DNA from 3 places in the Marinomonas sp. ef1 genome. Region 3 is predicted to be linked to each of the others. Evidence: predicted binding sites of a transcription regulator. Region 3 holds the regulator's gene; each other region holds the start of a gene.

Region 1 (10,807 bases), on a different contig from region 3:
GGTCACAATGACGAAAAATGTGACGCGAGCAGCGCCGGACGCGGTCCATACGATGTCGCTAACACCTGTACCTACCCGAATAATGCGGATGGTCAAATACAAGCCCCAGCTGGGCAATAAAGCCTTTCATTCCAGCGCTCACTGGAGTTTTTTATTGACTATGCCAAGTCACATCAAATCACACCGGTTTTATTAACGCCCGTGACTAGAATGAAAACGATGAAAGGAAAAAATGAATTCACCGTCGTATCTACTCATTTTACGACACAAAACAGCACGAAGGGATTTGCTTTTACTGGCAACTATAGCCAAACAATTAAAGACACAGCCCAAGCCAACAATATTGCTTTATTAGATATAGAAATACGCTCCATAGAACTTGCTAATACATTAGGAGAAGAAAACTGGAAAGACTATTGGCTCGCTGTCGATCCAATAAAATTCCCTTATTACAAAGACCGTGCAGGTCGATTAGACAAACCTGATATTACCCATTTTCAAGAAAAAGGGGCGAAAGCGGTTGCTAAATTAATCGCCAAAGAAATTCGTCAAACACCAAAATTAAAGACACTATCAGACTCGACAATCGATTAATCCAGCATAAGGATCTAATCTAACATAAAAGTAACAGGGCCATCATTGGTAAAAGAGACTTTCATATCAGCACCAAAACGCCCTGTTTCAACCTTACTGTATTGAGCACGCACTTTATTCACAAAGTCATTAAATAAACGCTCTCCTTCTTCGGGAATGGCTGCAGTGGAAAACCCTGGACGCAAACCTTTCTTGGTTTCAGCAGCCAAGGTAAATTGCGATACCAGTAACACTCCACCACCAACCTGCTGGACATTCAGGTTCATCTTACCCTCTGCATCACCAAACATACGGTATTTCAACAGTTTATCGGCCAATCGCTGTGTATCTGCTTCTGTATCGCCTTTTTCTATGCCAACCAACACGAGCTGTCCGTGGTCAATCGCACCAATGGTTTCACCATCAACAACAACGCATGCGCTTAAGGCTCGCTGTATCAAGACTTTCATCGCTTTCTCCCTATATTTGCCAATGCTTACTAAGGTCAATAAGACAAATAACTTTAACAAAGTCCAGAAAAAACAAAAGCGCCCGAAGGCGCTTCTGTCGCTCACGAATTCATTTACATGAATTCATTTGCTGCTGCTCTTTTTAAAGAATAGCTATTACTTACGACCAGCGCGTTTACGCTCGTTTTCAGTCAATAATTTTTTACGAATACGGATGCTTTCTGGTGTTACTTCTACCAATTCATCGTCTTCGATAAACTCAAGCGCTTGCTCAAGTGTATGACGAATAGGCGGAGTCAACGTCAAGGCTTCATCTGTACCAGAGGCACGCATGTTAGTTAACTGCTTACCTTTAACTGGGTTAACAGTTAAGTCATTATCACGTGAGTGAAGACCGATAACTTGACCTTCGTATACTTCAACCGCATGACCCAAGAATAAACGACCACGGCTTTGTAGGTTAAACAAAGCGAACGCTGCTGTTTTACCAGTAACCATACTGATCAATACACCATTCTGGCGGCTACCAACATCACCTTCTTTTACTGGACCATAATGGTCAAATACGCTGGTCATAATACCAGAGCCAGAAGTTAGTGTTAGGAACAAGCCACGGAAACCGATCAAACCACGAGAAGGCGTCATGAACTCAAGACGAACACGACCTTTACCATCTGGCTCCATGTTAGTTAACTCAGCTTTACGCAAGCCAAGTTCTTCCATGATAGAACCTTGATGCTGCTCTTCAACGTCGATAACTACTAGTTCAAATGGTTCGTGAATTTTGCCGTCCACTTCTTTTTTAACTACTTCAGGACGAGAAACTCCCATCTCAAAGCCTTCACGACGCATAGTTTCGATCAATACAGAAAGGTGAAGCTCACCACGACCAGAAACGATGAACTTATCAGGTGTTTCGCCTTGGCGAACACGCAACGCTACGTTGTGGATAAGCTCACGATCAAGACGATCTGAGATATTACGAGTGGTAATGTATTTACCTTCTTTACCAGCAAACGGAGAGTCGTTAACCATGAAGGTCATGCTTACTGTTGGCTCATCTACAGACAATGCAGGCAAAGCTTCAACACAAGCAGGATCACACAAAGTATCAGAGATACTTAGGCCATCGATACCAGTAATACAAACGATGTCACCCGCAGAGGCTTTATCAGTATCAACACGCGCTAGACCGTGGTAACCCTTAACGTTCAAGACTTTGCCTTTACGCTCTTTACCGTCTGCAGATTTTACAACTACTTGCTGGTTTGGAGACAAGCTACCACGTGTGATACGGCCTACACCGATAACACCAACATAGCTGTCGTAATCCAATGCAGAAACCTGCATTTGGAAAGTCCCCTCAGGATCAACGTTTGGTACAGGAACGCTATCAAGAATCATTTGGTAAAGTGGCGTCATGTCTTCTGCCATATTTTCTGGATCATTACCAGAAATACCATTGATTGCAGAAGCATAGATAACAGGGAAATCTAGCTGCTCTTCGGTTGCACCAAGGCTGTCGAACAAATCAAAAACCTGATCCATAACCCAATCAGGACGAGCGCCTGGACGGTCAATTTTGTTGATAACAACAATAGGACGTAGGCCACGTTCAAATGCTTTTGATGTTACAAAACGAGTTTGTGGCATTGGACCATCAACTGCGTCAACTAACAACAATACAGAATCAACCATAGATAATACGCGCTCAACCTCACCACCGAAGTCAGCGTGTCCAGGTGTATCTACGATATTAATACGGTAATCGTGCCACATAATTGACGTATTTTTCGCCAAAATGGTGATGCCACGTTCTTTCTCTTGATCGTTAGAGTCCATGATTCGTTCAGAACCTTGATCTTTACGATCTAGTGTGCCAGATTGGCTTAATAGCTGATCAACCAAGGTAGTTTTACCATGGTCAACGTGGGCAATAATAGCTACGTTACGTAACTTATTGATATCATTAGACATTTATAGTTCTCTGCATTTAGCGTGAGCAAAAAGATATACCGCCGCTTGATACGGGCAGGTATGCTCTTCAAGCGTCTCGGATCTTGGTGCGGGGTAAAATTGGCGCAATTGTACTCTTATATTGATAAATATCCCATAAAAGTGACAAAAAAAGTCCACAAAAATACTTCAATAAAGTAACAATGCGCTTTCATATAAAACGATAACATTCATATACTACAAAAATGCTACGGTTCATTAGTACTTAATTAAGGTAAATAAATACCTACGTTTTCATGCCCTTTACCAAGTAAGTAAGAGGCATGCATACGACTCATGACACCTTTGCCACAATAGAGCAAATGAGTCACATTTTTCTCTAATTCAGCCCAATTAGATTCCAGTGCAAAAAATGGAATCACTTTGACAGGACGACCACTTACTTTTAAAGGTCGATTGCTTGCTTCATCGGGATGACGAATATCAATAATCACTTCATCACCCACTGGCATACGCACAACAGGTACTTCACCCTGATACTGCTTAGCCACATCGTCCATCACATTTTGAATAGACATAACCTGAGCGTTGCCAATCGCTTGTTCTAATACAGCAAAATCAAAATTGGTCTCTTGCTTCTCTACACGGTGCATTTTAGCGCGAGTAGTTGGCTTAACAGAAATAACACCACAAAACTCAGGCATACTGGCCGCAAAAGGTGCAGTACCGATTTCTATGGCCTTGTCTATGATGACCTGCTTATTCGTAGTGATCAAAGGACGAAGCACTAGCTCTTCAGTCACCTGGTCGATTACCTTTAAATTCATCAAGGTTTGGCTGGATACCTGAGCAACACTTTCTCCCGTCACCAAAGCTTTCGCTCCGACTTCTGTCATTAGCTGAGAAGCAGCACGCAACATCATACGTTTTAGAATCACCCCCATCTCTGCGTTATCGACTTTGGTTAAGATCTCGCCAACAACCGCCTCGAAAGGCACAGTGATGAATTTAACATTTAACGCCGAACCGTATTTCTCCCAAATGAAGTTGGAAACTTGTTTTACGCCGATTTCATGCGCATCACCGCCAAGATTAAAAAAGCAAAAGTGCGTTTTCAATCCTCGGCTCATCGTTAAAAAAGAGCTAACAGTAGAATCGTATCCACCAGACATTAATGACAACACAGAATCTTGCGACCCAAGCGGATAACCACCAAGACCTTCTTCACGTTGTTCGATCATCCATACTCGGTTATCACGAATATCAATGGGCACTAATACTTCGGGATTGTTTAAGCGAACAGCCAAAGCACCACAACGTGCTTTTAAGCAGCCACCAATATGTCTTTCTGCATCAACCGAAGTAAAGTCATGATGTCCGACACGTTTAACCCTAACCGCAAACACGGCATCTTTAATAACATCACCATAAGAAACAATAGCCTGTTCTACAATGTCATCAAGATCAACTAATGGAAATTCACGGACGAATTGAAAATGAGCAATGCCTGCTATATTAGAAAGTGACTGTATAAAATCTTCTCGTAATTCATCCCTATCGGAAAACACTTCAATAAAATCCCAATTGCCAGAAACAACTACATCGGCATCATGCTTTTTAAGAACCAACTTAACATTATGTCGAAGCTGTTTAATAAAAGCCTTTCTAACTGGACGACTTTTAATGGTGATTTCTGCAAAAAACTTAACAATAAATTTCATAGGGGTTGCGATTTATACCGGATATTTGAAAGGCGCATAGTATAAAGAAAAGCCCGTAGATACGAAAACGCTAAATTCGCACCAATACGGAACAAAATGCCGCGCAAGCGATCCAAAGTGGTGCATATTAACTTTTTTAAAGGCTAGATTTAGCCACCATTGAGTGCGCCATTTAATTAATAATGCTTATCCTATTGTAATATAAGGAATTATTAGACCGCACAAAATTCTGGCACAAGTTATGCTTTGTATTCGTCAAATGGCGCTTTATATTGAAGCACCCTATAAACGAAAATTAATTTCGCTTTAACTACGACTGGAGAACAACTATGTCAAACAAGACCCTTGCCTTGATTGCTGAGCATGACGCGAAGTGGGTTGACCTTCGCTTTACCGACTTTAAAGGTAAAGAACAACACGTAACTATTCCAGCTATTACGGTAGATGAAGAGTTTTTTGAAAACGGTCAGATGTTTGATGGTTCATCCATTACTGGCTGGAAAGGCATCAACGAGTCTGACATGATCATGTCACCTCAAGATGATACCGCTGTTATGGATCCTTTCACTGAAGAGTCTACTGTAATTGTTCGCTGTAACGTTATTGAACCTTCTACTATGCAAGGCTACGATCGTGACCCACGCTCTGTTGCTCTTCGCGCAGAAGAGTTCCTTAAGTCAACAGGTCTTGGTGATACAGCTTTCTTTGGTCCAGAGCCAGAATTCTTCATCTTTGATGATGTAAAATGGAAAACTGACATGTCAGGTTGTTCTGTAGAGATCAACTCTGAAGAAGCAGCTTGGTCTTCTAACAAGAAGTTTGAAGGCGGCAACATGGGCCACCGTCCTTTCGTAAAAGGCGGCTATTTCCCAGTACCACCAGTTGATTCTCATCACGATCTTCGTGGCGCAATGTGTAACGCTATGGAAAGTATGGGTCTTGTAATTGAAGTTCACCACCACGAAGTGGCAACTGCTGGACAAAACGAAATCGGTGTTAAATTCAACACTCTAGTTAAAAAAGCAGACGAAGTTCAAATTCTTAAGTACTGCGTACACAACGTAGCTCACGCTTACGGTAAAACAGCGACTTTCATGCCTAAACCAATCGTTGGTGACAACGGTTCTGGTATGCACGTTCACCAGTCTTTCTGGAAGAACGGCGAAAACCAATTCGCTGGCGACCAGTACGCTGGCCTATCTGAAATGGCGCTTTACTACATCGGTGGTATCATCAAGCACGCTAAAGCATTGAACGCGTTCACTAACGCTTCAACTAACTCTTACAAGCGTCTTGTACCTCACTTCGAAGCTCCAGTAATGCTTGCATACTCTGCTCGCAACCGTTCTGCTTCTATTCGTATCCCATACGTAGCTAGCCCTAAAGGCAAACGTATTGAAGCTCGTTTCCCTGATCCAACCGCTAACCCATACCTAGCATTCGCAGCTATGTTGATGGCTGGTATCGACGGTATCAAAAACAAGATTCACCCTGGTGATGCAGCAGATAAAGATTTGTACGACCTTCCAGCTGAAGAAGCTCATGCAATTCCACAGGTTGCTGCTAGCCTAGAAGAAGCGCTTAAGTGCCTAGACGAAGATCGCGCATTCTTGACTCAAGGTGGCGTTTTCTCTGATGACATGATCAACGCTTACATCGAACTTAAAACAGCTGAAGCTCGTCGTGTATCTATGACGACTCACCCACTTGAGTTCGAACTTTACTACAGCGCTTAATATTTAAACTGCTAAGTAAACACTAAAGCCTCGACCTAGTTCGGGGCTTTTTTTTCACTAACGCTTTCTTAGTTTTTTATTGCCCAGCTTTTATAGATCTTTTTTGTACGACTTTATTTACACGGCTTTTCATTGCACAACTTTTTTTTGCACGGCTTTTTATTGCACAAAAGTAAACACCATTACCAACATGCACTATAATTGTGCATTGAACTTTTTTAGTTAATACAAAGACCTTAATAAATAAGCCATTTCGAACTGCCCAATGTTGGTTCGCTTTTTGCAACTATTATTAAAGGAAACCATAAAAGCAGGAGTCAATAGAGAGGCACTGTCTGTGTATAGCTTATTAATCGACCATTTATCCACTGCGGTTGTTCAATTGAACGACAACCTTGAGATCGAGTATCTAAACCCTGCTGCTGAAATGTTGTTGGCGGTGAGCCGACGCCGAATTTATGGCAATGACATTGGCGCCGCATTCCGTGAAGACGAAGAAAGTATTCAGGCCTTGCATGCAGCAATAGAGTCTGGCCATCCGTTTACTAAACGCGAAGCGGAAATAGAGTGCAGCAATAACAAAAAACTTTTTTGTGACTATACCGTCACACCCATCATGGGCACGTCGAATGATACTGAAAGCCTCATTATAGAGCTGTACCCACGTGACAGAATGAAGCGCATCTCACAAGAAGATGAAATCATAGCGAACCATGAAAGTAGTAAAGAGTTGGTTCGCGGTTTAGCCCATGAAATTAAAAACCCATTAGGTGGTATTCGTGGTGCCGCACAATTGATTAGTCGCGCCTTTACTGACGAAGCACTAAACGATTACACACAAGTCATCATTGAAGAATCCGATCGGTTACGTGATCTTGTTGACCGCTTATTAGGCCCAAGACAACTGCCTAAAAACAAACCGCTCAATATTCACAAAGTAATTGAGCGTGTTAGACAACTTATTTCTGTCGAAACAGACAACCAAATTGAACTAATCCGAGATTACGACCCTAGCATTCCAGATTTAATAGGCGACGAATCTCAGTTAATACAGGCATTACTGAATGTCACAAGAAATGCCATGCAAGCGCTGATGGATGATGAAGATAATCGTCATAAAACTATTCATATGGTGACCCGTGCGTTACGTCAATTCACCATCGGCTCTAAACGCCATCGCTTAGTGTGCAAAATCAGCATCATAGATAATGGTCCGGGCATACCTGAAGGTATTCTCAAAACGCTATTTTACCCCATGGTCAGCGGGCGAGCCGATGGAACAGGCTTAGGACTGTCTATCGCACAATCCGTTATTCATCAGCACCACGGCATTATTGAATGTAACAGTTACCCGAAAAAAACCGAGTTTAATATATTAATTCCCATTGAGACGACAGTCCAAGACCAGGAGAAACACTCATGACACCAGAAGAAACCGTATGGATTGTTGACGACGATCGTTCTATTCGCTGGGTACTAGAGAAGACATTAGAACAAGAGGGAATCCAATGTCGCTTGTTTGATTCCGCTGAAAACCTAGTCAACATGATTGATAAAGAGCAACCAAGTGCCATTATCAGTGATATCCGTATGCCAGGCATGGACGGCTTAAAACTGCTCGAAAAACTACAAAAAGACCACCCTTATTTACCTGTTATTATTATGACTGCGCACTCTGATCTTGAAAGCGCTGTCGCGTCTTACCAAGGTGGTGCTTTTGAATATTTACCTAAACCTTTCGATGTAGAAGAAGCTGTAAGTCTTGTTAAGCGTGCCATGCTGCATCACCGCAACGCAAGACCAAGTACTGACAACATGGAAGTGGCAGAAGAAGAGCCACAAGTCGATAAAGAAATCATTGGCGAAGCACCGGCTATGCAGGAAGTTTTCCGCGCTATTGGTCGCCTCGCAAATTCGAACATTACTGTCTTAATAAACGGTGAATCTGGTACAGGTAAAGAATTGGTTGCTCAAGCATTACATACTCATAGCCCAAGAGCCGCTAACCCATTTATCGCTTTAAACATGGCAGCCATTCCACACGACTTAATCGAGTCGGAATTATTTGGCCATGAGAAAGGCGCGTTCACAGGTGCAAACACTCAACGTCGCGGCCGCTTCGAACAAGCCAATGGCGGAACGCTTTTCCTAGACGAAATTGGTGATATGCCAGCTGAAACACAAACTCGTTTATTACGCGTTTTAGCAGATGGTGAGTTTTATCGTGTTGGTGGTCATACTCCAGTCAAAGTTGACGTTCGTATCATTGCTGCCACACATCAAAACTTGGAAAATTTGGTCAAAAAAGGCTCGTTCCGTGAAGACTTATTCCATCGCCTAAACGTCATACGTATACATTTGCCTAAGTTAGCAGAGCGTCGCGAAGACATTCCAAAACTCGCTCGTCACTTTTTAAGCCGTGCCGCGGATGAGCTCGCTGTTGAACCAAAACAACTTACCAAAGAAACAGAAAACTACCTTACTCAGCTAGAATGGCCGGGTAACGTTCGCCAGCTGGAAAATACCTGTCGTTGGTTGATTGTCATGGCATCAGGCCGTGAGGTTTTAGTGGAAGATTTACCACCAGAATTACTTGCTGCGGTTCCTCACGAACAACCTTTTGCCTCATGGGAAGAAGCGCTTAAGAATTGGGTGGACAGCACATTGGCATCAGGTCAGAAAGGCATTCTTGATCAAGCAGTGCCAAAGTTTGAACGCATTATGATAGAAACAGCCCTTGCGCATACTGGCGGACGCCGTCGTGATGCTTCATTACTACTAGGCTGGGGACGTAACACTTTAACTCGTAAAATTAAAGAGTTGAATATTGATCACGCCGAGCAAGATGAAGATTAAAACTAACCAAGAGTAAGAAAATGAATGCAGGCAAAACTATATGTAATTTGCCTGCATTATCTCAGCTTTCTACCATTTTTGACTTGCTTTTACGGACACAATCCCCTACTAATTAAAGACAACTAATTGGTCATTAATAAACGGGAAACTAGTTATGTATCCAACACTCCAGTCCATGGGTATCACCAGCATACAGGACATTGAAAAATTCACTTTGCGTTACGAAGGTGGACACGACGTACTAAAAATTTATTACCGTCGCGAAAAAGGCTCATTGCTTCCTAAAAGTAAAAAATTCAAGTTTGGTCGCTCAACCAAAACCGTATTAGCGGATGGTGGCCAACAAACATACCGTCAAGTTCAAGAACCTTCCCTGATCGTTTTACGAGCAATGGAAGAGCTAGAACAAATCGTCGGCAAACAACACGAAAGTAAAGCGACAAAAGCTGATTTGATCAAAGAGCTAGAGCACTTAGAAAAAGTAGTAAATAGCAAGATCAATGAGATCAAAGAAAAAATTGATTCTATGCAATAACAGAGTAATAACAGTCTATTTATAGACTCACTAGCAGGAACGCCTTTCTTGCGATCAAGACAAAACGTTTAGATCATTAATTGAAAGGTATACCTGCTGGCTCCATTTAAAAAATCCCGCTACAATCCGATCCTCTGCGTTTTTCCATACATTTTTATAAGCTTATTTATATGCATCTTGTAACATCCGTTGAAGAACTTGCCGATATCATCCGACAAGGTGGCATTGTCGCCTATCCAACTGAAGCGGTTTGGGGTTTAGGCTGCGACCCCTTTAATGAATCTGCAGTAAGACGTATTTTAACGCTTAAATCCCGTCCAGAATCAAAAGGACTTATTCTAGTGGCGGGTGCACAAGAGGAATTATCCCCTTGGCTCGCTACATTAGATCCTAAAGCAGCACAGCGCCTGATAAGCCTAAACGAGACACCAACCTCTTGGGTTGTTCCTGATACAGCTATCGCTCCAAGCTGGGTGAGAGGCGAACACCAAAGCGTGGCGATACGTCTCTCACAACATCAACCCGTACAACGACTATGTGCAGCCTTTCAAGGGGTAATTGTTTCTACATCCGCAAACCCTGCGGGACTAGAACCCGCCATGAGTGCAGAAGAAGTGAATAGATATTTTGGTGATAAAATTGATGCTATTTTTAACGCATCATTAGGTGACGCCTCGCAACCCTCACAAGTTCGAGACATTTTGACTGACACGCTATTTAGAGCTTAAACTTTTTTATTCAATAAAACCTTTCTATCCATCAGAGCCTACGAAAAATAGCTCAAAGACAGTTTAAACTACGACGTTAAGCGAACTTCCTGTGCAAAAGCGTCTTTTTTATCCACAGCAATAAAAAAACGGCGATTCATTTTTGTATAAATGAAACGCCGCTTTGATTTATCTGCGCTTATAACCAAGCGCCTGTAGTTAAATATTGCTTCTAGTGACCGCCTAGATAGGC
Region 2 (10,807 bases), on a different contig from region 3:
AAAGCGGAAAACTTGGTTATTAACCCATAAATTAGAACAGAGTTAATGTTGCTATTAGCTCCGTTAATTCGTGTTAACATTTCTTGGGTAAAAGTCTTTTAATTAATCCGTGTAATGAATGTCATTGCATTAATGGATATATTTCAAATCACATAGGATGTTTATTATGAAAACTCTTTTGACTGCGTTGTTCATTGCTGTGCCTGCAGCTTTATCCTCCAGTTTGCTAGTTGCTGAAGAAACCACTGAAGCGTCTATTTGTGAAGCCAAAGACATGACCTCAGTGTCTTATATGGAAAACCTTCAGCCTAATAGTGACGTTGATGTAGGGGCGATTTATCAAGCCAAAACCGAGCAGCTCATTGCTTTCGCAGAAAAGTACAATCTTGAGGATTTTCAAATTATTAATCAAGATGCATCAGTAAGCGCGAACTGCTGTGGTAATTATGGCTCACAAATCAGCATGAATTACACAGTGACTTATAAGCCGAGTTATAGTGCCTTCACCGCATTTCATAAATACGGTGGTACAGGAATGGTTTCAACGTATCGTGTTGGTATGGAAAACTGTCCAATCACGAAGTAGTAATTTATTGTATTGCTCTTTAACGGCTATTGTTAAAGAGCAATATGCAACTTTAATCGCACTTTTTTCGTTATTCAGTATCTCTAGACTTTAAAGTTTCCTACTTCATTATTTAGTGTTTTATACAAATCTGTTATTTGTGTGGACTGTTTGTTTATTAGAATTGAGACATCCTTCACACCATCAGTTTGCTCTTTCAATAACATAAGGCTTTGATTTATGTCGTCAGACAAAGTCGCTTGTTCGATTGTAGCTTGGGCTGTTTTTGAAGCCATTTGTTGTACTTTTTCAAAGGAATGATTGAGCGCGTCAAAGATGTTGATGACGTTATCAAAATTTGATGCGGTATTGTCGGCATTATCGCGGCTGTTTTGAGTGGAGATAGAGGACTCTTTAACATTCAGCTTAAGTTGTTCGATGATCGTCTCTATTTCATCCGTACTCTTTTGAGTTCGAGTTGCTAAGGTTCTCACTTCATCAGCGACGACGGCAAATCCTCGCCCTTGCTCACCAGCACGGGCGGCTTCTATGGCTGCGTTTAGAGCGAGTAAATTGGTTTGCTCGGCAATATTTCTAATGACTTCAAGCACAGACGAGATATTCTCTGAGCTTTTTTCTAACTCTTCAGCTCGCTTTAATGACTCTTCGATATTGCTGATTAAGCTCGAAATAGCTTTATGTGATGTATTTACCGCTAGAATACCTTGTTCAGTTAATTGGCTCGAAGTGGTTGCTTCTGTTGCCGTATCTTTTGCTACTTCCGACATTTGTTGATTTGATACGTTCATTTCCTGTCCGGCACTAATCATTGCTGTTGAAGCATTCACTAGAGCATGAGTAATATTGTTTGTGGTCTCAGAGGCGCTTTTTAATTCAGTTGTCATGCTGCCAAGAGCTGATGATTGTTTATGTATATTGCTAATGATTGATCTTAGTTGTTCAACAAAGCCGTCAAATTCTTTAGCTAGATCGCCAAGTTCATCTTTAGCACTTGAGTTGATTCGTTGTGTTAAATCACCATCCCCTTCGGCTATCTCTCGAATACGACGCCCCATGCTTTCTACATTTCGAGTAATCTTGAGAGGAATGAGATAGCCAAAAATAAGAGCAATAACAAAGGCTATTGCTGTCACTATCATGGCTATTTCTTGGTTGCGGGCAATATTCTGTTTGGTTATCTCTTCTATTTCTCTGGAATGTTTTCTAACTGTTTCACCAGCTTTGTCCAAGAGTGAACGAATAGCCGCAAATTTTTCATCAGCATTTATTATTTCTTGTGGAAGTTGATTAGACGTTTGGGCCTCAGGAGACTCAAAATGAAGTAGACTCCCTTCAAACCATTCATTGAAAAGTACATCGAATTCACTATAAGGTTTTGTTAGGTCAGTTTCATGAATAAGATAGCCTCGATATGCTCTAAACCTTTCCAATGCTTGCGCAGAATTTAGTTTGAAGTCTTCTTTATTATCAGTACGATCGCCAATGCCATTAATTATTCTTTGTTGTGCTAAACGTGCTTGGTACAAATCTCTATCCGCATTCAATACTTCTGTAATTGCTTCTACATAGTTATTAAGTTCCGCAGCGGAATTTATTTGGTTTTGTATATCGTGAGTGTGCTTTCGTAGTTTTTCCCCGGCTTGATCAAGCATATTGCGAATGACTTGGAACTTATTATCTAAAGCTATCATTGTTTCAGAAAACTGAACGCTGCCTTTTGAGGTGTCAATGAGACTCTCACTTGAATTTAGCCATTCGTTATAAAGCGTATTAAAAGAGTCAAAAGGCGCGAGAAGATCTTTTGGTTCGTCCGCAAGGTATTGTCTATAAAGTTGAAAACGATCAAAAACTTGTTGGGCGTTTTCCCTAAAATCGGCTTCATTGCCATTTTTTGGCCCTTGTCCATCGAGCATTTTCTCTTGTGCAAGTCGTGCTTGATATATGTCGCGGTCAGCATTTAACACTTCTGAAATGGCTTCGAAATAATGTTCAGCCTGTAACTTCATATTATTCTTTTGTATGTTGCTCATTAGCATCATAAAGGCAAAAAGAGAGATTAAAATAAGCGAAAGAAAGATGATTGGAAGCATCATCTTGATTCGAATTGAATGGACGCGCATATATAATCCTTTATCATTTTGTAAGTTATTTACAGTCTAGGAAAGGATGTTTGTAAGCGCAAAAAAATCATCAAATTTTGATCTAATCTTTTGTTTTATTAATGACTACTTATTTTGTACTTAATAAAAGTTGGACGTTCAAAAAAGATGAGAGAACTAGATCGCTCACCTTTTTTGAACGGGTTATTGAATTATTGATTATTTTATCGCTTGTGTAATCCAAGGTTGAGTTATCACCTGAGACGGTTGGCGTTGCATAATAATTTCACCGTGACGTACAGACAGTAATACTTCCCCTTGCTGACGCAGGACACTGTAGTCATCATGTCCTTCCAGTAAAATAAAGTTGGCAGCGTTGCCCACTTCTATCCCATATCCCTGCAAACACATAGTGCGAGCACTGTTGTCGGTGATCATATCTAGAGCGCTGGCGTAGTCTTGGTAACCCATCATTTGGCAGATGTGCATGGCGTAATCCAATGTGCGCAGTAGCTTGCCATTCCCGAGTGAGTACCAAGGGTCGAAGATTGAGTCCTGACCCAAACAGATGTTGATGTTGGCTTCTCGAAGCTCTTTGACTCTCGTCACTCCACGACGCTTAGGGTAAGTGTCAAAACGACCTTGTAAGTGAATGCTTTCGGTTGGGCAGGATATAAAGTTAATGCCGGAGTTCTTTAATAGACGAAACAGTTTTGAGCAATAGGCGTTGTCATAAGAATGCATGGCTGTGGTGTGGCTTGCAGTTACTTTAGATCCCATGTCATGAAATAAAGCTTCACAGGCAAGAAATTCTAAGAAACGAGAATTTGGATCATCGATTTCGTCACAATGAACATCCACTAATCGGTCGTATTTTTTTGCTAGCTCTATTATTAATTTGACGGATTTTTCACCCAATTCACGTGTGTATTCAAAGTGTGGAATTCCGCCGACCACATCAGCGCCAATTTCCAAGGCTTCTTCCATCAGCTTTAAGCCATTTGGATAAGACAGCATGCCGTCTTGCGGAAAGGCAACTACTTGTAAATCGATTTTGTCTTTTAGCTCATCGCGAAGAGCACAAAGTGTGCGAACGCCGATTAAAGTCGGGTCTGTTGTATCCGCATGAGTTCGAATTGCTTGTACACCGTTTTGCACCAGTAGTTCTATTGTGGACAATGCACGACGGTGGATGTCGGCTTCATTTAACATTGGCTTGCGCTGACTCCAGCGCTCAATGCCTTCGAAAAGTGTACCGCTTTGATTCCATTCGGGTTCGCCTGCCGTTAAGGCTGCATCAAGGTGGATATGTGGCTCGACAAAAGGCGCACAAACTAATTTACCGTTGGCATCAATTGCATTGTCAGTTGCTGCTAACGTGCTTTCTTGTGCTTCAATTTTACTGAAACGTCCTTCGTCAATGTGGATGGAAAATAGTTCTGGACGTTGGCGTAAACGGGCGTTGATAACATGCATAAAAAACCTCAATCGTGGTGCAGAGCAGGCGTGCTAGCCTGTTCTTCAATGTTGTGATGGTGAAATAATACTTGTTCAATAAGTAGTGCATTTTGTAAATTGAGTCGTAAAAATGGGTCTTGTAGAGAGTAGCCTAAACGTTGTTCTATTTTATTAAGGCGATAATTTAGTGTATTTCTGTGGACACTCATTGCGTCGGCTGTTTGTTGCAAATGCCCAAAGTGGTTGAAGTAGTGATTTAGTGTGCTTTTCATTTCAAGAGTTGCATCGTCACGAGCAAAGCATAATTCGCCTAAATGTTGCTTGCAAAAATCTGCTAGTAGACCGCGATTTGGAATGGCTGCATATAAACGAGCAATGCCTAGCTGTTCGTAGAAAAAAATACGCTGGTGCTGATGTTTGATTGCGAATTGTAATGCTTGCCGAGCTTGTTCTGTTGCTTCGGCTAACTTATCTAAGCCTGTTTTACGTTCACTCACACCAATACATAGCACGAGTTGTGGAAAGCGCTTTTGCAACAAGCTTAGTACTTGCTCCAATTCATCATAAAGCTCAGAGGTATCGTTTTCAGTGACAGGCCAAATAGCCAGTAGGTCTTTTTCATAATTTAGAACCGGCCAGTCAATTTGTCTGCGTTTTAAAATGCTGCCTAGGTGTTGTTCTAGTTCATGGTTGAAGTGGAGTAACTGATAATTCGGGTCGTCTGTTTTGGGATTAATATGACTAATTCTTAATGCCAATGTTGCAAAAGGGCAGTTGTCACTGATTCCTAAATCCCCAGCGCGTAAATGGATTAACTCTGGTGCTTGATCAAACCCATTTATTAACTTGGTCAAAAATAGCCGAACTGACTTCCCTAGTAGGTTGTCTTGAACAATAGCATTACTGATGACTTCTGTAACCAGCACCATTTTTAGACTATAAGGCTGTTCTAATATGGGAAGCTGATGCTGATTCGCAAGCTCCAATACACTGTTAGGAATTTGCTGGATAAATTCTGGACCAGTCAAAATAACCAGTCCAGCGACATTGCTATTTACCGCTTCTTTTACCATCTGGCAGAGATTTCTTTCAGTGCGGCGGTGGTTAATTCCGGTCACAAAAACCAGTTCACCGCCACTTACCCAAGGTTGAATCGAATCATTTTCTGCTACATAAGGCCAACGAACAATGCGTTGGCCGCCAGTTAAACCGGCTCGAAAGATAATGCTTTCGAGGCCGGGTAAACGAGGTATGTCTACGCAACAAATACTCATTGATTTCCTAATACGGTTACTGCTTGTCTATGGGATAGAAAAGATAATATGCCATAAGTAACAATTGCCACAAAGACCCCAATAATAGGTGGCATCACCGGAGACGCATAGGCTGCAGCAGACGCAATGACATAAGAGCCAAGTCCAATCCAATTAAAAGCGGGTAGCTTAGCATTGGCTAGCAATGGGTATTGGCCTTTATGGCGCAACAAAAAGTCAGCCATGATTACACCACCAATAGGCGGAATAAATGTTCCCAACAAAACCAGAAAAGGAATGAGGAAGTTGTACATTCCAAACACCGCCATGACTGTGCCAATGGCTGCGCCAGTGACGGTCACAATTCGACGTTTATCAGTTCGAAGAAGGTTACAACCTGCGACGGCAAAGTTGTAAATAGTGTTGTCTTGAGTTGTCCAAATATTGAGAAACAACATAAGTACAGCCAGCACCATAAAACCTTGCGCTAGCATGACGTCGACAATGTCGGCTTGTTGATAAATTAACGTACCAAGCGCACCAGTTAATACCATCAAACCATTGCCTATAAAGAATGCCCCCATAGTTGCCCAAACAGCGACTTTTCCGCTATTAGCAAAGCGACTCCAATTCGTTGCCTGAGTCGCACCGCTTACGAAAGTACCAATAACTAGGGTGATGGCAGCGGTGAAACTCAAACTTTGTGTTGGCTCAATGTCAAATAAGGCGGATATACCACCAACATCGACTAATCCTGTGTAAAGGCTAATTAAAATAAAAACGAGCATGGCAGGAACAGCTACTCTGGATAAAATATCCATGCCTCGAAAACCAATCATGGCGGTAATACAAAAAGCCATGCCGAAGATAATCATTAGGGGCGTTTGCCATGCTTCTGGTATGTCCGTAATTTTGACTAACACAATAGCAAGCGTTGCTGTTCCCCATGCGTACCAGCCAATTTGAGTGAAGCCAAGGATGAAGTCTGCCAACTTGCTGCCAATTTCACCAAAGCAAAACCTCCCCATTAGTACGCTGTTTAGGCCACTTTTATAGGCAATGAATGCTAAACAAGAAGCATAAAGGCCAAGAAGCAAATTACCGATTAGAATAACGAAGAGCAATTCTGAAAATGAAAACGCCGTTCCTAATGTACCCCCGGCCCACATGGTTGCGGTGAAAAAGGTGAACCCAAGCAGAATCACTGCCATGGGGAGTAGCCCTCGGCGTTTATTTTGAGGTACTTCAATTAATGGATAATCTGATTGCGTCATAGTCGTTTCCCATGATGATTAAGTCAAAGTCGCTTATTTTTGGTTTCCTTCGGTATATAAGCAACTTGCGAACCAGTTTTGGATTAATACTATTTCTCTGATGAGTTTATGGCGAGATGACTAAGAATAGTAATAAATGATTAGGCACTTTATACAATTCCTGATTTTACTGAGCCCTAAATGCATATCTTCTTCTATGTTGAGTGCACTATTTAATAGCAATGAAATAGTAGGGTGGCTGGCTTAGGCTATTATCTTCTTAGTTTTTATTTATTAGTTACTCACTCTTTTTAAGTTTATAACTATAGTTAATAAAGCGTTATTGAAAAATAAAATGTTCTAAGCAGCAAGCAGGAGAGACCGCTATGTCTAAAGAAAAAATGTCAAACGAAGGTAAGTGTCCTTTTAATCATGGTGCCGCAGGTGCAAATCAATCATCGGGCCGCGGTACGTCAAACAAAGACTGGTGGCCGAACCAGTTGAACTTAAATATTCTTCATCAGCATTCACCGAAATCTAACCCGATGGGTGAAGATTTTGATTATGCCAAAGAGTTTAATAGCTTGGATCTTGAAGCGCTTCGCCAAGATTTGTTCGCCCTGATGACAGACTCTCAAGATTGGTGGCCTGCCGATTACGGTCATTATGGTCCATTTTTCATCCGTATGGCTTGGCACAGTGCGGGTACTTATCGTACTGCAGATGGCCGTGGCGGCGCGATGTCAGGTACTCAACGTTTCGCACCATTAAACAGCTGGCCAGATAACGTTAACTTAGACAAGGCACGTCGATTGCTTTGGCCTATTAAACAAAAATACGGCAGTAAGATCTCTTGGGCAGATTTGATGATCTTAACGGGTAACTGTGCATTGGAGTCCATGGGATTCAAAACTTTTGGTTTTGCTGGTGGTCGTGTTGACGTATGGCAACCAGAAGAAGACATTTATTGGGGAACTGAGAAAACTTGGCTAGATGATGCGCCACGTTACTCTGGCGACCGTGAATTGGAAGATCCGTTGGCTGCCGTACAAATGGGCCTAATTTATGTTAATCCAGAAGGGCCAGAAGGTAAGCCTGATACGCTGGCTTCAGCTCGCGATATTCGCGATACCTTTGAACGTATGGCGATGAATGACGAAGAAACCGTAGCCTTGATTGCTGGTGGTCATACTTTTGGTAAAGCCCATGGCGCTGGTGATGCCGCTCAAGTTGGCGTTGATCCAGAAGCGGCTGGTATGGCCGAACAAGGTTTTGGCTGGAGCAATAGTATGGGCACGGGCAAAGGTGTCGACACTATTTCTAGTGGTCTTGAAGGCGCTTGGACGAAAAGCCCAATAGCTTGGGACAATGGTTACTTCGAAAACTTATTTGAATACGATTGGGAATTGACTAAGAGCCCAGCAGGCGCTTGGCAATGGACTCCTAAAGATGATGCGGCAGCTAATTCTGTTCCAGATGCTCATGACTCATCTAAACGCCATGCGCCAATTATGTTTACATCGGATTTGGCATTGCGTGATGATCCGATATACGCACCGATTTCTAAACGTTTTTATGAGAATCCAGATCAACTTGCCGATGCGTTTGCTCGTGCTTGGTACAAATTGACTCACCGTGACATGGGGCCAGTTGCTCGTTATCTTGGGCCATTGGTACCAAAAGAAGAGTTAGTATGGCAGGATCCGATTCCAGCGGTGACTTACGTAACCGTGAATGATCAAGATATTGTCGATCTTAAAGCAAAAGTTCAGGCTTCTGGTTTGACGGTTGCACAGCTTGTATCGACTGCTTGGGCTTCTGCATCTACCTACCGTGGCTCAGACATGCGTGGTGGTGCAAATGGTGCTCGTATTCGTTTAGCACCACAAAAAGATTGGGCCGTAAATCAGCCAGAGCAACTGGCTAAAGTATTGTCTGTTTTAGAAGGCATTCAAGCGGAGTTTAATGGCAAAGATGTTACTAAACAGGTTTCCCTTGCTGACTTGATCGTTTTAGCTGGTTCGGTAGGCGTTGAGCAAGCTGCAAAAGCAGCAGGTCATGATGTGACTGTGCCATTTACTGCAGGCCGTGCGGATGCGTCTCAAGAGCAAACAGATGTGGACTCTTTTGCTTTCCTTGAGCCAGCTGCGGATGGTTTCCGTAACTACTTGAAAGGCAAGTTTACTGTTTCTGCCGAAGAAATGTTGGTAGATAGAGCGCAATTGTTAACGCTTTCTGCACCAGAAATGACGGTATTGTTAGGTGGTTTGCGAGTATTGAACGCCAACTTTGATCAATCTCAGCATGGTGTTCTGACGACGCAGCCAGAAGTGTTAAGCAATGATTTCTTTGTGAATTTATTGGATATGGGAACCAAATGGTTTGCTACTTCTGAAGAAGAGGAAGAGTTCCAAGGTCGTGACCGTACAACTGGTAAGATCAAATGGACAGCAACACGTGCGGACTTAGTATTTGGTTCTAATTCTCAGCTTCGTGCTATTGCAGAAGTCTATGCATGCTCTGATTCACAAGAACGTTTTGTGAAAGACTTTATTGCTGCATGGACCAAGGTAATGGAATTGGATCGATTCGATCTAGCGTGATTCCTAGCGTTGCCAACACCCACCCCCGCTTCCGTGAGGAACGCGGGGTTTTTTTATATGAATAATTATCGATTGTCTGCTAAAACTTTAGTTGCTACAAAAAACAACTGTTTAAAGGTGGTGATTAATAAGCGGCTGTTATAAATTCACCGGAAGTCGTTATTTTTAAATAATTTGATGCTATTAAGTTTAGTATTGAATTTGCATGGAAGCGGTAACGCTGTTTTAATTTTATTAAATAGGTAGTGAAAAAATGAAGGTCTCCCATAAGGTTGTCTTGTGTGCATCCGTCGTTGTTGTTTTAGCATTCTCATTGTATTCATGGTTGCAATACAGCAGCCTTAGAAGTGCATTGTTTGAGAAAACAACAACCAGCACTCAAGAAAGTAGTAAAGCATTAGCTTTACAGGTTAATAATTGGCTTAAAAACAAAATGGATTTGATTGAAGTCATTTCGCAAACGGTTGATGCGGATTTTAGTACAGAAACCATTCAAAAAGCCTTTGATTTACCTATTTATAAAGATGAATTTATTTTGCTATTTGGTGGCTTAGATATTAACGGTAGCCGGATCACCAATGACCCTAATTGGAATCCACCAGGTTGGGATGCACGTAAACGTCCTTGGTATGATATGGGCAAGCAGCATAAGCAAGCGGCATTAACAGAGCCGTATGTCTCTACTGAAGGCGATATTCTGATTTCTGTGATTGCAGATTTTTCTGATCATGGTCAGTTTAAAGGCAGCTTTGGTGGTGATTTAAGCCTTAAAACTGTCTCCGAGGCTGTCAATGCTTTGAATTTTAATAATACCGGTTATGCGTTCTTATTAAGTAAAAATGGAAATATAATCAGTCACCCAAATGCCGATTTAAACGGTAAATCTGTCTCTAATTTGCTTCAAGGTGGTGTGCCAGAGCTAAGTAAAGACCTGGTTGAAAAACAGTTGGCTGATGGTACTCAGGTATATGTATCTTTTAGCCCATTGCCTAATTTATACGGTTCAGATTGGTATGTTGGCGTGGTGTTGGATGAAGATAAATTGTTCGCCAGTGTCCGAGAATTTGGTTGGGTCGCTTTTTGGGGAACGTTAATTGCAGCCTTACTTGTTTCTATTGTGCTGTATTTTGTCGTGACAGGTTTGCTACAACCACTTCGTGCTTTGCATGAATCGCTAAAAGATATCAATGGCGGAGAAGGTGATTTAACCAAACGTCTTGCGATTACCAGTGACGATGAATTTGGTCATGTATCGGGTGAATTTAATAAGTTTATTGATTATTTACAGCGATTAATTGGCGAAGTGAAAAGTCAATCTCGCCATATACGTGAGAATACTGATAAGACGGCAGCATCTTCTGTAGAGTCCTCTAAGCAGTTGTATACGCAGCTTAATGAATTGGATCAGCTAGCTACTGCGATGCATGAAATGTCAGCGACTGCGCATGATGTGGCAGACAATGCTCAAACAGCAGCAAGCCGAGCGAATCAAGCTGATAATGCAGCAAAAGAAGGTGAGGCTATTGTTGATCGCACGACCACTTCGATTGCTGAA
Region 3 (10,807 bases):
CCACGTCGGTCACGGTAGTCAAAATTACGCTGCCTGCTAGGGCAGGGTCGATGCCAATTTTTTTTAGTAGAATTGGCAGAAGTGTACCAGTGGCTGCTGCAAATAGCAGATTTATTATGATGGCGCCCGCAATGATATAGGCAATCTTGATGTTGTCAAACCAAAGTGCGGTAAGTGCGGCTATTACTGTTGCCCAAAGAAGGCCATTTATGAGTCCAACAATGAGCTCTCTATTAAGTAGCCAGCGAGTATTGGTGGAGCCTATCTGATTGAGTGCAATACCACGAATGACCAGTGTCAGTACTTGAGAACCAGCTATACCGCCCATGCTAGCAACGATTGGCATGAGTATAGCTAATGCGACAACTTGGTCTAATGTCTCTTGGAATAAGCCAATAACGTAAGACGCTGTAAAGGCGGTTATTAGGTTTATGCCAAGCCAAACTGCACGTCGCTTGGTGGTTTTCATGATAGGCGCGAAGGTATCTTCGTCATCATCAAGACCCGCCATGCTTAACATGGAGTGTTCGGCTTCGTCACGGATAACGTCTACAACGTCATCGATGGTGATGCGGCCAAGTAGTTTTTTAGTTTTGCTGTCAATAACGGGAGCGGATACTAGGTCCATTTTTTCAAAAAGCTGCGCGACTTCGCTAGCTGGTGTTTCTGCGTCAATGACGGTGAATTCTGTTTCCATGATATCGCGCACTGTTGCGTTAATATCTGATACCAGTAGTTTGGTAAGTGGAAGTATTCCTAAAAGGCGATCTGAGCGGCTGACAACAAGTAAGTTGTCTGTCATGTCTGGTAGTGTTGAGTGTCTGCGTAAATAGCGAAACACCAGATCGACGGTAATATTTGGACGTATGGTGATGGTGTCCGTATTCATCAAGCCGCCGGCAGAATCTTCCGAGTAGCTTAATAGTGCTTCAACTCTTGTTCTGTCTTGCGTGGACATTGACGCAAGAACTTCTTTTACGACCTTTTCTGGTAGGTGTTGTAGTAAGTCGGCTAGGTCATCGCTTTCAAAATGTTCGGATACGGCGATAAGTCGCTCTGTATCCATGTTTTTCATGAATTGTACGCCAATATCTTCGCTTAGATATTGAAGTACTTCGCCTTCATTCTTGGCTTCTATTAACTCCCAAAGAAGCTTACGCTCTTTGGGAGGAGAAGACTCTAATAGACGAGCAACATCCTGTGCGGGCAAAGCGCCGTTAAGTAAATAACGGATTTGCATGGTGGTACCGGATTCGAGCGATTCGGTGACCGTTTGGAGGTGATTTAGAGTGTTTTGCTCTGACATATAAGTCTTACTCGTCTTCACCAAAACGATTATTTATTAATTCTATTACCGCTTTTATTGCATCTAACTCGTCTTCACCATTGGTTTTGATGCGAATTTCTGTGCCTTTGCCGGCAGCAAGCATCATCATTGCCATGATGCTTTTTCCGTCAACATTTCGGCTATCTTTTTCTATGGTGATATCGCAAGAAAAGCGAGTGGTTGTTTCAACCAATTTGCCAGCAGCGCGAGCATGCAAGCCAAGTTTATTTATGATCGTGACGGACTCTTCCTGCATGCTTTTTTCCTATATTAGTGATTCAAATATATTGAATAGTTCTTCATTGGTCTGTGCTGTGCGCAATTTATCCAGTGCTTCTGGGGATTGGGCAAGTTCTGCTATTTGAGCTAGCGTTGCAAGGTGTTGGTCACACTCATGAGGTGGAACAATTAATGCAAATATTAAGTCTACCGCTCTTTTATCGATGGAATCGAAATCAATCGGAGTTTGCAATGACATAACGACAATAGCGGTATGGTTTGCAGATTCTAGGCGACAGTGTGGAATAGCTATGCCGTTGCCTATGCCTGTACTACCTAGCTTTTCACGACCTAGTAGTGCGTCATAGACAGCTTCGTTGTCACAATGTAGTCGGTTGGAAGCAACTTCAGCAATGCTTTCAAGTACTCGTTTTTTACTAACAATATCTTGTTTTGCGAGAACGAGTTCCGCTTTTAATAATGATTTCAAGGACATGATAAAATGGTTTCCGTTTAGATCAGTCGTTTTCGTTCATTGGAAGGAGGGATGTTCATCGCCTCTCGATATTTGGCTACAGTGCGTCGAGCAACCTGTATGCCTTGGTCTGCTAAAATAGCAGCTAGCTTGTTATCACTTAACGGTTTTTTCGCCGGTTCATCCGATACAAGCTTTTTAATCATAGCTCGTATTGCGGTAGAAGAACATTCTCCGCCGGAGGCGGTGTTTACATGGCTGGAGAAAAAGTATTTCAGCTCAAAGATGCCCTTCGGTGTGTGCATGTATTTCTGAGTTGTTACCCTGGAAATAGTTGACTCATGCATACCTACTTCTTCTGCGACATCGTGAAGAACCATTGGTTTCATGGCTTCTTCGCCTAGTTCGAAGAAATCAATTTGTCGACTTACAATGCAGCTTGCCACTTTTAATAAAGTTTCGTTGCGGCTCTGTAGGCTCTTCATGAACCATTTTGCTTCTTGAAGAGAGGTTTTTATGTAAGTCACATCTTCTGCTGTTGCTGCTGCAGTGCTAGCCATCGCTGAGTAAGTCTCATTGATTTTGATGGGTGGCAAAGCGTCATTATTTAGTTCCACTTGCCATACGTCATGGCGTTTTTTCACTGTGACATCAGGAATAACGTAGTCCGTGTCGTCAGCGTCAATAACTGAGCCTGGGCGTGGGTTGAGCTGTTGAATCAAATTGACGACTTCTTTTAGCGCTTCGTCTTTGAGTTTTGTTTTACGGCTCAACTGAGCAAAATCTCGATTACCTAGTAATGGTAGGTAATGATCAATAAGATTGTATGTGCTCTTATACAGCGGGTGGCTTTGGAATGCTTCTAGTTGCACAAGAAGGCAGTCGCGTAGGTCAATTGAGCATACGCCTACAGGGTCAAAGCGCTGCAATCTATGCTGCACTGCAATGACTTCTTCAATATCTAGATCTTCTAATTCAGTGCCGAGAGATTCCCAGATGTCATCGGGAGAAATGCTTAAGTAGCCATCAGGTTGAACGCATTCAATGATGGCGTAAGCGATTTCAATGTCGCGATCTGACATGTGGGTTAAATTTAATTGCCATATAAGATGGTCTTGGATGCTTTCTGCTGGTGCGTTACGGCTTTCGAAGTCGCTATCGCCTTCGTAGCTGTTGTGATCGCTGACAGCTGCAGAACTTTGATAGGTATCATCCCAGTTACTATCTATGGATAGTTCTTCAGGGATGCTTTCTGTCCACTCAGATTCTACGCGTGGTTCTTCGCTATTATTGTCGACTGTTGTATCGGCAGCGCTTTTTGATTCTATGCTTGCAGGGATGTCGTGATGAATTTGTTCGTCGTCGTCGAGCTCAAGCAATGGGTTCGATTCAAGAAACTCATGAATTTCTTGTTTTAAATCCAACGTAGAAAGCTGCAGCAAGCGAATAGCCTGTTGCAGTTGTGGCGTCATAGTCAGCTGTTGACCAAGCTTTAATTGTAAAGACTGCTTCATAGAGCAACTCTTTCTTCTATTTGAATGAATTGGAACGAGTTATGCATACTACTCCCTTTCTACAGCAATGATAAGGGGTTACAGACGGAAGTCGTCGCCTAAATAGACCTTTTTTACTTGTTCATTGTTGATGACGGTACTGGCATCACCAGATGCAATGATGTAACCATTGCCAACAATGTAAGCTTTATCACAGATGTCTAGTGTTTCTCTGACATTGTGATCGGTAATTAAGACACCGATTCCACTTTCTTGGAGATGTTTGATTATGTGTTTTATGTCACCAACTGAGATAGGGTCTACGCCGGCAAAGGGTTCATCAAGTAGGATGAATTTTGGGTTCATGGCAACCGCTCTCGCTATTTCAACCCGGCGCCTTTCTCCTCCTGATAGTGCCATTCCTAGGTTGGTGCGAATATGGGTGATATGAAACTCTTCTAAGAGTTCTTCTAGTCTTTCTTGTTGTTGTGCTTTTGTTAGCTTTTTGCGGGTTTCTAAAATTGCTAGGATATTATCTTCTACAGACATTTTCCTAAAAATAGATGCCTCTTGAGGGAGGTAGCCAATGCCTTTTTGAGCACGAGTATGCATGGCGTCATGAGTGATGTCTTGGCCATCAATAAATATGCCGCCAGCGTCGTTTGCTACCATGCCAACTATCATATAAAAACAGGTGGTCTTACCCGCGCCATTAGGGCCAAGCAGGCCAACGGCTTGGCCAGACTCAACGGAAATAGATACATCCTTTACGACTTGGCGTTTTTTGTAGCTCTTCGCAAGGTGTTTTGCTTCTAGTAGTGCCATCTATTTTTTATTCTCAGGTGCTTGTTTATCTTTTGGCGCTTGTGGTTGTAAGGTCATTGATACGCGCCCTGAATCTTTTTTCTCAGCACTGAATGTGCCGTCATCAATCATATAGAGGATGTAGTCTGCGGTGATGGAGTTCTGCATTCTGCTTAGGTAACCATCACCAATAATTTCTAATTTTGATTCGCTGGTTAAATAATGTATTTCATTGCCTTTACTGATAACAATGTTGCCGCTCCAGTCTATCTGCTGACTGAATTTCGCAGGTTTTCCTGTGGCTTCTAGGCTGCTAAATTTTCGGGTCTTAGCGTCTGTTGTTACTTTAAGGTATTGGGCCTGAATTTCAATGGTACCTTGCTTAACAAATACATTACCTTTGTATATTGCTTCGCCTGAATTTTGGTCGAATGATGCCTCATCAGCTTGTATTTCTAATGGCTTGGTTGTGTCTTCAGGTAGTGCGTATGCGTATTGGCCAATTAGGGCTGAAGTAAGCAACACGCTGACGTTAATGAATCGTTTCATATTTTCCTCGTACAGATCCTGTCATCACGACTTCTTCTGAGTTTATATATGTTGTAATTGTGCCAGCAGAAGTCTCTCCTTGAGTGGAGATAAGTGTTGCATTTCCATAGCTGGTTAGTGATTGATCTTTATCTAAATAATGTATGTTATCTGCACTTAGCTTTATATCTTCAGATTGAAGGTATTTTTTAGTCGCTCTGGCATTTTCGGTTAATAGAATATCATTACTTCCGTCTTCAATAACCCCTTTATCTGCTTTTGCGCTCCAATGGCCTGATTTTGAGTAGCGCTCGACGTTAGGCGTTTGTAAGAGTGTTTTGGATTTTGCTATGTAGTGCAGCGTTTGTTCAGCATCAAGTGTTTCTATCAGAAGCCCGTCAGCATCAAACTCTTTAACTTTGACCTTAGTAATAAAGTAGTCTGGAGAACTGCTTAATGAGTCTGCTTGAACGAGGTTTTGTATAGGTGCTGCCCCATACCATCCTAAAGAGGCTACTACTATTAAAGTAGCCCCAATGATTAAAAGGCTTTTGGGTTTTGTTAGTGTTTTTAACGAAAGCATTACACCGAACCGTTTGAGCTAATAATAAATAAATAAACACCATAAGAAGCAATAAGCGGTAAGCCTACCCATCTAGGGATGCTGTTGTTTTTCGTTTTCCTGAAAATGAAAATAGCAAGAGCGAGTGCAACAGTTAAACCTAATACCCAAGGGAAATCTCTGCTTATCACGCTTTGATCTACTAGTCCTGGAGCAATAAGGGCTGGTAGTGGTAATACGGTGGCCAAGTTGAAGATGTTTGATCCCAATATATTGCCAATTGCTATATCGTGATGGCCTTTTCTGACGCTGCTAATTGAAGCCGCTAGTTCAGGTAGGCTGGTTCCAACTGCAACGATAGTAAGGCCTATAACTAATTCGCTTACGCCTAAAGCGGTTGCTATGCCTATTGCACCCCAGACAAGTAATTTAGAACTTCCTATCAATACAGCTAATCCGATTAGTGCAATGATGAGGGATTTGCTGACAGAGGTTCCATCGTCTTCTGGTAAGCCTTCTTTTAAATCTTTTTCTAAATCTTTACTGCCTCTTAGCAATATTGTCAGGATAATAATAAAAGCAGCAATTAGAATCACGCCATCCCATACGCCAAGGGTCTGATCGTATAGTAAAAAACCTGCTAGCAGGGTGATAGCTAATACGAGAGGGACTTCTTTGGTGGACAGTCCGGAGGCGATTGGAATTGCTGAGAATAATAATGTGATGCCGAAGACAAGTGCGATGTTGGCAATGTTCGAGCCAAGCACATTGCCAACTGCTATTTCTGGTGCGTTATCAAGTGCCGCAATGGCCGAAACGACCATTTCTGGTGCGGATGTGCCGAACGCGACTAACGTAATCCCTATTATCATTGGATTTACATTCAGTTTCTCTGCTACAAGCGCAGAGTGTTCTATAAATTTGTCGGAACTCATTACGAGCAAAACTAACCCTACAATTAGGGCGATAGAAAACAACAGCATGGTATTGATATTACTCAAAGATACAGGGAGTACCATTTAATGAGGTTTGGCGTTGAAATTCAAGGCTTGATCTTATAAACAAAGTGGATTTGGCTGTGTCATGATTTTATTTGTTGGGGGGCGATGTTAGTATCGGGCCATATTTGATAGGGATTAAAAAGGTGTGTCAGTGGTAGATGCTTATATAAAGGTCCAAAATGTTAGTTTTTCAAGGGGAGAGCGTTCTATTTATGAGAACGTATCACTTACTATTCCAAGAGGTAAGATTACTGCGGTGATGGGTCCTAGTGGGACGGGGAAGACGACATTGCTACGTTTAATTGCGGCGCAGCTCGCACCAAACTCAGGCACTATTTTAGTAGACGGTCAAAATGTTCACGCTTTGTCCCGCTCTGAACTTTATAAGGTGCGCAAAAAAATGGGCATGCTTTTTCAAAGTGGTGCTTTGTTTAGTGATATGACTGTCGCTGAGAATATTGCTTTTCCAATGGAAGAACACACCAAGCTGGATGCAAAAACAATAGCGGGTATTGTCTCTGATAAGCTTTATAGCGTTGGTTTACGCGGTGCCGCTAATCTAATGCCGTCGGAATTATCTGGAGGGATGGCTAGACGTGTTGCGTTAGCCCGTGCTATCTCTTTGGATCCAGAGTTAGTAATGTACGATGAGCCTTTTACTGGGCAAGATCCTATTTCTAAAGGTGTTCTTGTTAAGTTGATACGCCAGCTTAATGATTCAGCAAATATGACGTCTGTTCTTGTATCTCATGATGTTGAAGAGTCTCTTTCTATTGCTGATCATGTGTGTATTTTAGCTGGCGGGCGAGTGATTGCTGAGGGTTCTGCCGACGAAATTCGTGCTTCTGATGACCCTGAGGTAAAGCAGTTTTTGAATGGTGAACCTGATGGTCCTGTTCCCTTCCATTATCCAGAAGAAAGTATTTCTAGTAGGGCTGCATTATGAAAAGCATTGAGTTGTTGGGGGCGTCGCTACTGGATTGGCTTGAAGCTGTTGGTCGAGCCGGAATATTTTTGGTACAAAGTATTTTTAGGTTGCCTGTTCGGTTTAAAGAGTCTGTAAATTTGCTAGTGAAGCAGCTTTACTCTGTTGGGGTGTTATCTCTCGTTATTATTATTGTTTCAGGTGCTTTTATTGGCATGGTGCTGTCGCTTCAGGGTTACAGTATTTTGGCTAAGTTTGGCTCAGAAGAAGCAGTCGGGCAGCTACTGGCGCTTTCTTTGTTGAGGGAGTTGTCTCCAGTGGTTACGGCGCTTTTGTTTGCTGGACGTGCTGGCTCATCTTTGACGGCTGAAATTGGTTTGATGAAAGCAACGGAGCAATTATCCAGTTTTGAGATGATGGGTGTTGATCCTCTAAGACGGGTGATTGCGCCTCGCTTTATTGCTGGTGTGATTTGCTTGCCTATCTTGAGTTTGATTTTTTCTGCGTCGGGTATTCTTGGCGGACATCTTGTTTCTGTTGAATGGTTAGGTGTTTATGATGGCGCTTTCTGGTCATCAATGCAGCAGTCTGTGTATTTTGATACTGATATTATGAATGGCCTTATTAAGGCGTTATGTTTCTCAGTTGTTGTTACATGGATCGCTGTTTATCAAGGTTATGAGTGTGTCCCCACTTCTGAAGGGATTGGTAAAGCAACCACTCGTACAGTGGTTTTAGGTTCATTGGCTATTTTGGCTTTAGATTTTGTATTAACCGCCGCTATGTTTGGGGATTTTTAGCATGAGAAGTAAGCGTTCAGAATTGTTGGTAGGGTGTTTTATTGTATTGGGCGTTGTTGCTCTTGTTTATTTGGCCGTTCAAGTGAGTGGGCTTGCCTTCTCTAGCAAGAAAGACACGTATCAGGTCGTTGCTAGGTTTGATGATATTGCAGGGCTCACAAATCGAGCTAAAGTCTCTATTGCTGGCGTGGCGGTTGGTAATGTTGAGTCAATTACGTTTGATAAGAAGTTGTATATGGCTTTGGTAACAATGAATATTGATTCGGACGTTAATAATATTCCTACCGATAGTTCTATTGCAGTGTTGACGAGTGGTTTGCTGGGTGAGAAGTATTTAGGTATTTCTATTGGGGCTGAGGATGAAATGCTTAAAAATGGCAGTGAAATTTTTGATACCCAATCCGCCCTGGTTTTAGAAACTTTGATCAGTCAGTTCTTGTTCAAAGGCGGCGATTCGGAGAAGTAATATATGTCTAAGATTTTATCTGGTGTTGTTTTTGTTTTTTCCTTGCTTGGGTCAAGTGTAACTTGGTCTGACGTTGATGGTGCAAGGGATACGGTTATTAAAGTTGTTGACGCTTTTCGAACAGATATCGTTGCTGATAAAGCGGTGTTGTCTAAAGATCCGGTTTTATTAGAGAAGCGAGTTGATAATATCTTGGCGAATGTGGTCGATTTTGATGATTTTTCCAAAAAAGTGATGGGAAAATATTATCGAAGAGCATCGCCTGAGCAGCGTATTCGCTTTGCCAGTGTTACTAAAGATACCTTGTTGAAAACATACGGTACTTCCTTGCTTGAGCTGGATGCAGATCGAATTAATGTTTTACCTCTAGGGCCTCAAGGTAGGGGGAAAGAAACCAAAGTTGACGTTGACTTCCAGATGGAATCTGGCGGCATGTTAAATATCAGCTTTTTCATGGAAGAGTCTAAAAAAGGTGTATGGATGTTGAGTAATGTTGTGATTAACAACATTAACTTTGGCTTAACCTTTCGTAAGCAGTTTGGTGTCATGATGGAGCAGAATAAGAATGACATTGAGTTGGCTATTTCTGCTTGGCGAGAGTCTCTAGCGAAGAAGTCTTAATTCAATAAATCTGGCTTTATTGTGAGCAATAAAATCCGAACCCATTAAATGGGTTCGGATTTTTTGTTTTTTGGGAGGGAGCATTGTCAGTCTTGATTAAAATCTTAGAAAACAAGTGGTTTTTTATTCAGAGTTAGGCTTAGAGGTGTTAAGTAGTTGGCTGTACTCATGTAGAATAGGGGAATCGAGCATATTTTATATATTGGAGCGACTGTGAACGCAGGTGAAGTTAAAGCACTTTTGGAATCCTCTATCCGCAACTGTGAAGTGGTTGCAGAGGGAGAAGGTTGTAATTTTCAAGTAGTTGTAGTGACAAGTGAGTTTGAGGGGCTGTCAACGGTTAAGAGGCAGCAGCTTGTGTATTCACATCTTCAAGAAGCTATTTCCAGTGGCGCCATTCACGCCGTTACAATGAAAACCTATACGCCAGAACAAATAAGCAAGCTATAAAAGCTATTATAAGAGATTAAAAATATGGATAAGCTTCTGATTACCGGTGGTACTCGGCTTAATGGTGTTGTTCGTGCTTCTGGTGCGAAAAATGCTGCGTTGCCAATTTTAGCGGCAACCTTGTTAACTAAAGAATTGATCACAATTAAAAACCTTCCTCATTTACACGATATTACCACCATGCTTGAGCTGCTTGGCTCTATGGGATGTGGCGTTGTTGTTGACGAAAAAATGAGTGTTCAGCTGGATGTTTCGACTCTTAATAATTGCGAAGCGCCTTATGATCTTGTTAAAACCATGCGCGCTTCTATTTTGGTTCTTGGTCCTTTAGTCAGTCATTTTGGTAAAGCGGTTGTATCACTTCCTGGTGGTTGTGCTATTGGTAGTCGACCAGTGGATTTGCATTTGCGTGGTTTAGAGGCCATGGGTGCAACAATCGCTGTAGAAGGTGGCGATATTATTGCAAGCGTTGATGGTCGTCTTAAAGGTGCTCGTATCTTTTTTGATAAAGTGACAGTAACGGGAACTGAAAACCTGTTGATGGCAGCGACTTTGGCTGATGGACAAACTATTTTAGAAAACGCGGCGCGTGAACCTGAAGTGGTTGATTTAGCTGAATGTTTAATTTCAATGGGCGCTAAAATTAAGGGCCATGGTACAGATACCATTATTATTGATGGTGTTGAAGCTTTGCATGGTACCAGTTATCCAGTGATGCCAGACCGTATTGAAACAGGTACTTTCTTGGTTGCTGCTGCTATTACTGGTGGCAAAGTGCGTGTTATTGATACCAATGTTAAGTCGCTTGAGGCTGTTCTTTCTAAATTGGAAGAGGCTGGCGCGAAAGTAACTTGTGGTGATGATTGGATTGAAGTGGATATGGAAGGGCGTCGTCCAAATGCTGTAAACATCAGTACTGCGCCGTACCCTGCGTTTCCAACAGATATGCAAGCACAGTTTGTTGCCTTGAACTCAATTGCAAACGGCGTTGGTCGAGTTATCGAAAATATCTTTGAAAATCGTTTCATGCACGTAGATGAAATGCTTCGCATGGGAGCCGATATTGAAGTAAATGGTAACACTGCAATCGTTCGTGGTTGTGAGCGCTTGAAAGGCGCGCCAGTAATGGCGACGGA

Evidence for each region. Region 3 encodes sigma-54, which starts transcription at its own class of promoters, with help from an activator protein. Its sites were predicted from a motif close to TGGCACNNNNNTTGCTNT; they were not measured.
Region 1: the regulator sigma-54 is predicted to act here: its motif matches at 4,951-4,968, upstream of glnA (glutamate--ammonia ligase).
Region 2: the regulator sigma-54 is predicted to act here: its motif matches at 6,728-6,745, upstream of codB (cytosine permease).

What each region holds. Positions count from the first base shown of each region.
Region 1 is NZ_NHTT01000006.1:11,628-22,434, forward strand. It holds gene CCS02_RS09525 (pectinesterase family protein) at 1-120, shown strand, start outside; gene CCS02_RS09530 (hypothetical protein) at 211-594, shown strand; gene dtd (D-aminoacyl-tRNA deacylase) at 609-1,043, opposite strand; gene typA (translational GTPase TypA) at 1,200-3,020, opposite strand; gene thiI (tRNA uracil 4-sulfurtransferase ThiI) at 3,269-4,720, opposite strand; gene glnA (glutamate--ammonia ligase) at 5,050-6,456, shown strand; gene glnL (nitrogen regulation protein NR(II)) at 6,794-7,879, shown strand; gene ntrC (nitrogen regulation protein NR(I)) at 7,876-9,312, shown strand; gene CCS02_RS09570 (DUF3461 family protein) at 9,467-9,847, shown strand; gene CCS02_RS09575 (L-threonylcarbamoyladenylate synthase) at 10,018-10,575, shown strand; gene CCS02_RS09580 (ABC transporter ATP-binding protein) at 10,787-10,807, opposite strand, start outside.
Region 2 is NZ_NHTT01000001.1:266,164-276,970, forward strand. It holds gene CCS02_RS01240 (D-2-hydroxyacid dehydrogenase family protein) at 1-30, shown strand, start outside; gene CCS02_RS01245 (hypothetical protein) at 167-586, shown strand; gene CCS02_RS01250 (methyl-accepting chemotaxis protein) at 670-2,592, opposite strand; gene codA (cytosine deaminase) at 2,905-4,161, opposite strand; gene CCS02_RS01260 (PucR family transcriptional regulator) at 4,170-5,417, opposite strand; gene codB (cytosine permease) at 5,414-6,670, opposite strand; gene katG (catalase/peroxidase HPI) at 7,036-9,252, shown strand; gene CCS02_RS01275 (methyl-accepting chemotaxis protein) at 9,506-10,807, shown strand, end outside.
Region 3 is NZ_NHTT01000012.1:84,133-94,939, reverse strand. It holds gene mgtE (magnesium transporter) at 1-1,306, opposite strand, end outside; gene CCS02_RS16570 (HPr family phosphocarrier protein) at 1,314-1,583, opposite strand; gene ptsN (PTS IIA-like nitrogen regulatory protein PtsN) at 1,593-2,042, opposite strand; gene CCS02_RS16560 (RNA polymerase factor sigma-54) at 2,060-3,535, opposite strand; gene lptB (LPS export ABC transporter ATP-binding protein) at 3,614-4,339, opposite strand; gene lptA (lipopolysaccharide transport periplasmic protein LptA) at 4,340-4,867, opposite strand; gene lptC (LPS export ABC transporter periplasmic protein LptC) at 4,851-5,429, opposite strand; gene CCS02_RS16540 (calcium/sodium antiporter) at 5,429-6,427, opposite strand; gene CCS02_RS16535 (ABC transporter ATP-binding protein) at 6,555-7,355, shown strand; gene mlaE (lipid asymmetry maintenance ABC transporter permease subunit MlaE) at 7,352-8,134, shown strand; gene mlaD (outer membrane lipid asymmetry maintenance protein MlaD) at 8,136-8,600, shown strand; gene CCS02_RS16520 (MlaC/ttg2D family ABC transporter substrate-binding protein) at 8,604-9,221, shown strand; gene CCS02_RS16515 (BolA family protein) at 9,435-9,671, shown strand; gene murA (UDP-N-acetylglucosamine 1-carboxyvinyltransferase) at 9,696-10,807, shown strand, end outside.